Regions from separate parts of the Neobacillus sp. Soil_C_43 genome, predicted to be linked through region 2. Evidence: riboswitches for the same ligand, from Rfam matches in the RefSeq annotation. Region 2 holds a riboswitch; each other region holds the start of a gene.
What was found. A riboswitch is a leader RNA that binds a small molecule or an ion and turns the genes downstream of it on or off. The one in region 2 is predicted to bind lysine.
Positions count from the first base shown of each region.

Region 1 (2,272 bases), on a different contig from region 2:
ATGAACCCTATGAAACCCTCGGAGAAAAACTATCTTTGCCCCCATTCTTAGAAACAAAACGTGGCCAAATTGAAAAAATGGTTCGTCCAATTGATACAGTTAGAAGCACAAAAGAATTAGTGAAAGAATATAATTAACACTCAATCACCAAAGGAAGCTTGAGATTCAGACCATCCTCAAGCTTCTTTTTTATATTCAAAGTCTCATCTTTTAATCATTGTTGAAAAAGAACAATTATTTGAATTAAATTCTTTACTCTTAACAAATCCCATTTTTTCATAAAGATGAATGGCCCTCTTATTAAAATTGGCCACAGTTAAACGGATAGGAAAGTTCTTATATTTTTCTTTAATCAAGTCAAGGATAAATGTACAGTATTCATAACCATTCCCTTTTCCGGTTTCTCCGGGATGCATTCCAAGTCCAAAATCAATAAAACCATCAACATAGGCTCCAATCTGCTGACCTGTCGGAACCTGGGCAGACTCTCCGACACAAAAAAACCCTATTAAATTTTTTTCAGCGTTAACTACAGCATAATAACTGCCATTCAATAGTTCTTGTAGGGATTCATTAGTTAATTCATTATTATAAAAATCATATGGATGGTTATATTTCCAACCTAATACGTCTTTAGCATATTGTTCATTCATTTTGTGAGAAATTAGTTGCACTATCAAAACCACCTCTTTATTTTAATGCTTTTCACTATAATATAACATTTTTAGATAAATATGGAATTATTGCACTTCCCGCCTTGGCTTCTTTTCTTTTTTCTTCCAAATTCCTTGTATAATAATAGAAATTCTGTTATAGTAACAGTCATTTAAATATTTCTTACTTCAATACCATTTGAAGTGAGGATAGAGGCGCAAAAACCATGAGTACACAATTCGAGGAGAATGAGATCCAATGACCATTGTGAAAAGGGGAATTTGCCGAAGCGGAAAGAATCTCATAAATCTTGAAGCTGGTTCTGCTATTGAATAAATACAGAACTGTCATATAGGAAACTATATGGAGGGCTATCTCACGCATGGGAACAATTATTTAATCATGTTTCTAGTGCAGCAGCGAACCCTCGTTGCTGCTTTTTTGCGTTGACTATTAAGGTGCCTTCTCCGTTATAATTCTAAAAAACTATATAAAGGGTGAGAATGATGAATTTTGGCCAAGTTTTAACCGCGATGGTTACGCCATTTGATCAACAAGGAGAAATTGATTATATTGCAACAAAAGAACTCATAAATTATTTAATCGCAAATGGTTCTGATGGATTGGTAATTGCTGGAACTACAGGTGAATCTCCCACATTAACAACTGAAGAAAAAGTGGACTTATTTAAATTTGTAGTAGATGTGGTTGATAGCAGAGTTCCTGTCATTGCAGGAACAGGTTCCAATAATACTAGAGCCTCTATTGGCTTAACAAAGCAAGCTGAGAATGCTGGAGTGGATGGAATTATGCTGGTTGCTCCCTACTACAATAAACCATCTCAAGAAGGATTATTTCAACACTTTAAAGCAATCGCCGAATCAACCACATTACCAGTTATGCTATATAATATCCCAGGACGAAGTGTAATTAATTTAACTGTCGAAACAATCGTCTCTTTATCAAAGATTAATAATATAGTTGCTGTCAAAGAAGCAAGTGGGAACCTTGATGCAATGGCCGACATCATCAGCCAAACTCCTAGTGACTTTACACTTTATAGTGGAGACGATGGATTGACTTTACCTGTTTTAGCGATTGGTGGAACAGGAGTGGTCTCTGTTGCATCCCATATCATTGGAAATGAAATGCAGACAATGATCAATAACTTTAAGAATGGTGATCTAAAGGAAGCCGCAGCAGCACATCGTAACCTCCTTCCAATAATAAAAGCATTGTTTGCTGCACCAAGTCCAACACCAGTAAAAGCAGCATTAAAAATGATTGGTGTTCCAGTGGGTGGTGTCCGTTTACCTCTTGTCCCATTAACGGATGGAGAACAACAGACATTACAAAAGAGCCTCCCAATCAATTTACTAAAGGTACACTGTTAGTAGAGAAGAAAAGTCAAAAAAAAGTTAGAAAAACCTCTTCGATTGATTCTATTTCCCTTGAGAATTTGTTATAATTAAGTAGTTTTAACACTATTGAGGGGGAAAAAGATTTCATGTCAGTTGAAGTAGGCAGCAAAGTCCAAGGAAAAGTAACAGGAATCACTAATTTTGGAGCATTCGTCGAATTACCTGGAGGTACAACAGGTCTAGTGCATATTAGCGAG
Region 1 covers NZ_JBDGJV010000026.1:44,079-46,350, forward strand. The annotation lists gene AC3A54_RS23650 (ring-cleaving dioxygenase) at 1-137, shown strand, start outside; gene AC3A54_RS23655 (GNAT family N-acetyltransferase) at 204-674, opposite strand; lysine riboswitch at 857-1,036, shown strand; gene dapA (4-hydroxy-tetrahydrodipicolinate synthase) at 1,161-2,048, shown strand; gene AC3A54_RS23665 (S1 domain-containing RNA-binding protein) at 2,162-2,272, shown strand, end outside.
Region 1: it holds a riboswitch for lysine, as region 2 does, so the genes downstream of both, dapA (4-hydroxy-tetrahydrodipicolinate synthase) here and AC3A54_RS03785 (aspartate kinase) in region 2, are expected to answer to the same signal.

Region 2 (2,272 bases):
AGAACGAACCATTAAGGCAGTAGAAAACCTCGGAAAGCTTCTTGGAATTTATACACCCCATCGGATTGAGTCTTTCGATAACTCTAATATACAAGGGACAGATCCCGTTTCAGCGATGGTTGTGTTTACGGATGGGAAAGCGAATAAGAGAGAATATCGCAAGTATAAAATCAAGTCTGTAAAGGGACCGGATGATTATGAATCGATGAGGGAAGTAACTAGAAGAAGATACTCGAGAGCCTTAAAAGAAAATCTTCCTCTACCGGACCTTATTATTATTGATGGTGGAAAAGGACATGTAGAAACGGTAAGGGATGTTTTAGAAAATGAATTAGGATTAGATATCCCACTATCGGGTCTTGTAAAGGATGAAAAACACCGTACATCGCAATTGTTATACGGCAATCCGTTAGAAATTGTTCCACTTGAACGGAACAGCCAGGAGTTTTATTTACTGCAACGTATTCAAGATGAGGTTCACCGCTTTGCCATTACCTTTCACCGCCAAATACGTGGAAAGAGCGCCTTTCAATCATTGTTGGATGATATCCCGGGGATTGGGGAGAAACGCAAAAAATTATTGCTTAAACAGTTTGGTTCTGTAAAAAAAATGAAGGAAGCCAGTCTGGAGGAATTTACCGACATGGGTATTCCATCAAATGTGGCAGAAGAGTTAATGAAAAAACTTCAAGAATAGTTATTGTCAGAATAAATTGACCATGCTATAATTAGTGAAAATTTAAATTACTATCACTTTATAGTACTAAAGTGAAGGTAGAGGTGCGAGCTTCAAGAGTAATGATTCTGAGAAGGATGAGCTTCAAGGAAGAATCATGAAAGGGGATGTTCGCCGAAGTAAAGAAAGTCTCATTTCTTTCTTTGCTGGTCCTGTATTGAATAAATGCCGGATTGTCAAGACGCAGGTCTTGGAGAGCTATCTTAAGTTATTTGTACAGGAATTTATTTTTCGTGTTCAAAAAGCAATGAGATGCCTCTCATTGCTTTTTTATTTATATTTTGTAGCAAAATAGGTAGAGCATAACTGAAAGAAGGGGAAATGATGGGCTTAGTTGTACAAAAATTCGGGGGAACCTCCGTTGGCAATGTAGAAAGAATTTTAAATGTAGCAGCCTGTGTAAAAGATGAAACAGAGAGAGGCAATAACGTTGTTGTCGTTGTTTCTGCTATGGGAAAATCCACGGACAAGCTTGTTGGTCTAGCGAAGGAAATTTCCAATCAACCTAATAAACGGGAAATGGATATGCTCCTTTCGACAGGCGAGCAGGTAACCATTGCCTTATTATCTATGGCTTTAAATCAACAAGGTCTACCAGCGGTTTCCTATACAGGCTGGCAAGCGGGAATTGTAACAGAACCTGTCCATGGAAACGCACGAATTTCAACTATCAAGACAGAATCCATTAAAAACCAACTTGCAGAAGGCAAGGTTGTTATTGTAGCAGGATTCCAAGGAATAACTGAAGATGGGGAAATCACCACTCTTGGTCGAGGGGGATCTGATACGACAGCAGTTGCATTAGCAGCGGCGTTAAAAGCAGATAAATGTGATATTTACACGGATGTAACAGGTGTATTTACAACAGATCCAAGATATGTGAAAGAGGCCCGTAAGTTATTATCCGTTTCCTATGACGAAATGCTGGAGCTTGCCAATCTCGGTGCAGGTGTACTGCATCCAAGAGCGGTAGAATTTGCTAAAAATTATCAAGTAAGACTTGAAGTCCGTTCAAGCATGGAGAAAATCGAAGGAACAGTCATTGAGGGGGAAGCAACAATGGAACAAAATTTAGTTGTACGTGGTGTCGCGTTTGAAGATGATATTACAAAGGTTACCGTTTTGGGGTTAACCAATTCCTTAACCAGTTTATCAACGATTTTTACTACTCTTGCTCAAAATCACATTAACGTTGATATTATTATTCAAAGCACAACAGAAGGAGGTACGGCTAATTTATCCTTCTCTATACATACCGATGATTTGTTAGAGACATTAAAGGTATTAGAAGACAATAAAGCTGTACTTGGCTATGAACAACTTGATGCAGAGAATAAACTGGCAAAGGTTTCTATTGTGGGTTCAGGCATGATTTCTAATCCGGGTGTGGCTGCGAAAATGTTTGAAGTTCTTGCTTCAAATGGCATCCAAATCAAAATGGTCAGCACCTCTGAAATTAAAGTGTCTGCTGTTTTAGAAGAGAAGAATATGTTAAAAGCAGTTGAACTCCTCCACCGTGCATTTGAGCTTGGAAAT
Region 2 covers NZ_JBDGJV010000001.1:719,745-722,016, reverse strand. The annotation lists gene uvrC (excinuclease ABC subunit UvrC) at 1-697, shown strand, start outside; lysine riboswitch at 768-945, shown strand; gene AC3A54_RS03785 (aspartate kinase) at 1,061-2,272, shown strand, end outside.

Region 3 (2,272 bases), on a different contig from region 2:
CATCGCGAGTGAATAGGTCATTCCAAGCGACCTGGCCGCTTCCAACTGACCGCGGTCAATTGATTGAACCGCTCCTCTAAAAATTTCTGCGATATACGCGCCCGCATGAACACCCAGTGCTAATGCCCCCGCCGTGAAGCTATCCAAGTTCACGATGTTGGCAAGTCCATAATATAAGAACATGATCTGAACAATCAGTGGGGTTCCGCGAATAATCCCAATATAGATGTCGGCAATGCGATTTAATAGTTTACTAGTGGAGATTTTGAAGGCGGCAAAAATGATACCAATCACCATCGCAAATAATAAAGAGATTGCTGTAATAGAGATCGTCATCCAAGAAGCTTTCAAAAAAGCAATTCCATGCTCACTAAAAATACTAATAATATTATCTAAAAAAACCACGAGGCTTACCTCCTTAATTTGTCAAAGGGGGACAGTCCCCCTTCGACACAATTTCTTACTTTTCCATTACGTTGGTGTTGAACCATTTCATACTGATTTTTTCATACGTACCATCGTCAATCATAGACTGGATCGCCTCGTTTATTTTGTCAGCGAGTTCTTTGTTTCCTTCAGCAACCGCTACGCTTACACGGTCTTCGTTCAACAATTCACCGATTGCTTTGATTTTTAGACCTTTTTCATTTTTCGCACTTACCCCAACAATTTTGTCAGTGATCACCGCATCCAAGCGCCCAAGTGCCAAGTCTTGAAGAGCGTTGACGTCTGTTGGATAGCCTTTCACTTGATCAGATAGATCCTCGGCCATATCCTTCCATGTGCTCGCTTGAATAACGCCTATTGACTTACCCTTAAGGTCATCCTTTGATTGAATAGCTGTGTTGCCTTCCGCAACAAAAATCTGTGCACCAGATAGATAATATGGATTCGTGAAGTCAACCTGCTTATCACGCTCAGGTGTAGCCGTCATACTTCCGATGATTGCATCATATTTCTTCGCTTTTAACCCTTGAATAATCGTTTCCCATGGATTTGTTACAGGATTTGCTTCTAGGCCGATCCTCTTCGCAATTTCTGTTCCGATTTCAACGTCAAATCCAGTTAATTTACCGTCTTTCTTAAAGTTTAAAGGCGGATATTGCCCAGTCATAGAGAACGTTAAGGCACCTTTTTTCACTAATTCATTCTTGCCACTGCTAGCTTTTGCTGCTTTTTCTCCGTCAGCCTTCTCTGTACCACAAGCTGATAAAAGTAACATCATCGCCGCAGCTAATAAAATTGCAAACTTTTTCATAAATATACCTCCCTAGTTGATAAAAAAACACCGTCACATATGCGCATGACGGTGTTCGATACACCCTCATCAATTAGCATTGGCGAAGATAGTTCTCCACAATTCCAAGGAACTGTGACAGTTCTGCCCCTATTCGAGTGCAGACCCAGCTTTCTGAAAAAAGTGATTTCAGAAGCTTCGGCGATTAATCCTTTTTCCTATTTTCATAGATTTCACTGAATCTCCCATAGGATACTAATAAAAATCGCGACCTCTACCCCATCTAATGCTTAAAGACGAGGATTTTTATATTTAGTTTGACGAAACTTTTTTTAGTATATAAAAGTATTCTAACAAATGCAATAATATTTTTAGTGGAATTTACATCCAAATGAAAAACCTTGACGGGTTTTCTTTCTTGAGATACATTTTTCTAAAATACCAAACTTCCAAATTACTAGAAAAGAAGGTTAGGCGTATGTTGCACTGTCGAGAAGATGTATTGGCATTCACGAAACAGCTCGTAAACATTGAAAGTGTCGTAAATACTTATGGCGAAAAAGCCATTGCCCAGGCTTTATATGCAATGATTTCCTCATGGCCCTATTTTTCAGAAAATCCAGGCCAACTGGTTTTAGAACAGACCCACAATGACAATCAAGAGCGGTATAATGTGCTGGCGTTTGTCAAAGGAACAAAGGGCACGAGCAATCGAACCGTCATCCTAATGGGTCATACGGACACAGTCGGAATTGATGATTTTACTCACTTAAAAGATCAGGCCTGCTATCCCGAGGAGCTAATGGAATCCTTGAAAAAAGAGGATCTGCCCGCTTCTGCACAAAAACATTTACAGTCGGGAGATTGGATGTTTGGTCGTGGCGTCCTTGACATGAAAAGCGGAGTTGCTAGTCATCTTTATCTCTTAAAATATTACTCGGAACACCCTGAGGAATTAGACGGAAACCTGGTTCTTTTAGCAGAATGTGATGAGGAAGACAGCTCACACGGTGTTCTTTCTGCGTTAAAAACATT
Region 3 covers NZ_JBDGJV010000012.1:97,002-99,273, forward strand. The annotation lists gene AC3A54_RS16310 (amino acid ABC transporter permease) at 1-405, opposite strand, end outside; gene AC3A54_RS16315 (ABC transporter substrate-binding protein) at 461-1,258, opposite strand; lysine riboswitch at 1,340-1,522, opposite strand; gene AC3A54_RS16320 (M20/M25/M40 family metallo-hydrolase) at 1,716-2,272, shown strand, end outside.
Region 3: it holds a riboswitch for lysine, as region 2 does, so the genes downstream of both, AC3A54_RS16315 (ABC transporter substrate-binding protein) here and AC3A54_RS03785 (aspartate kinase) in region 2, are expected to answer to the same signal.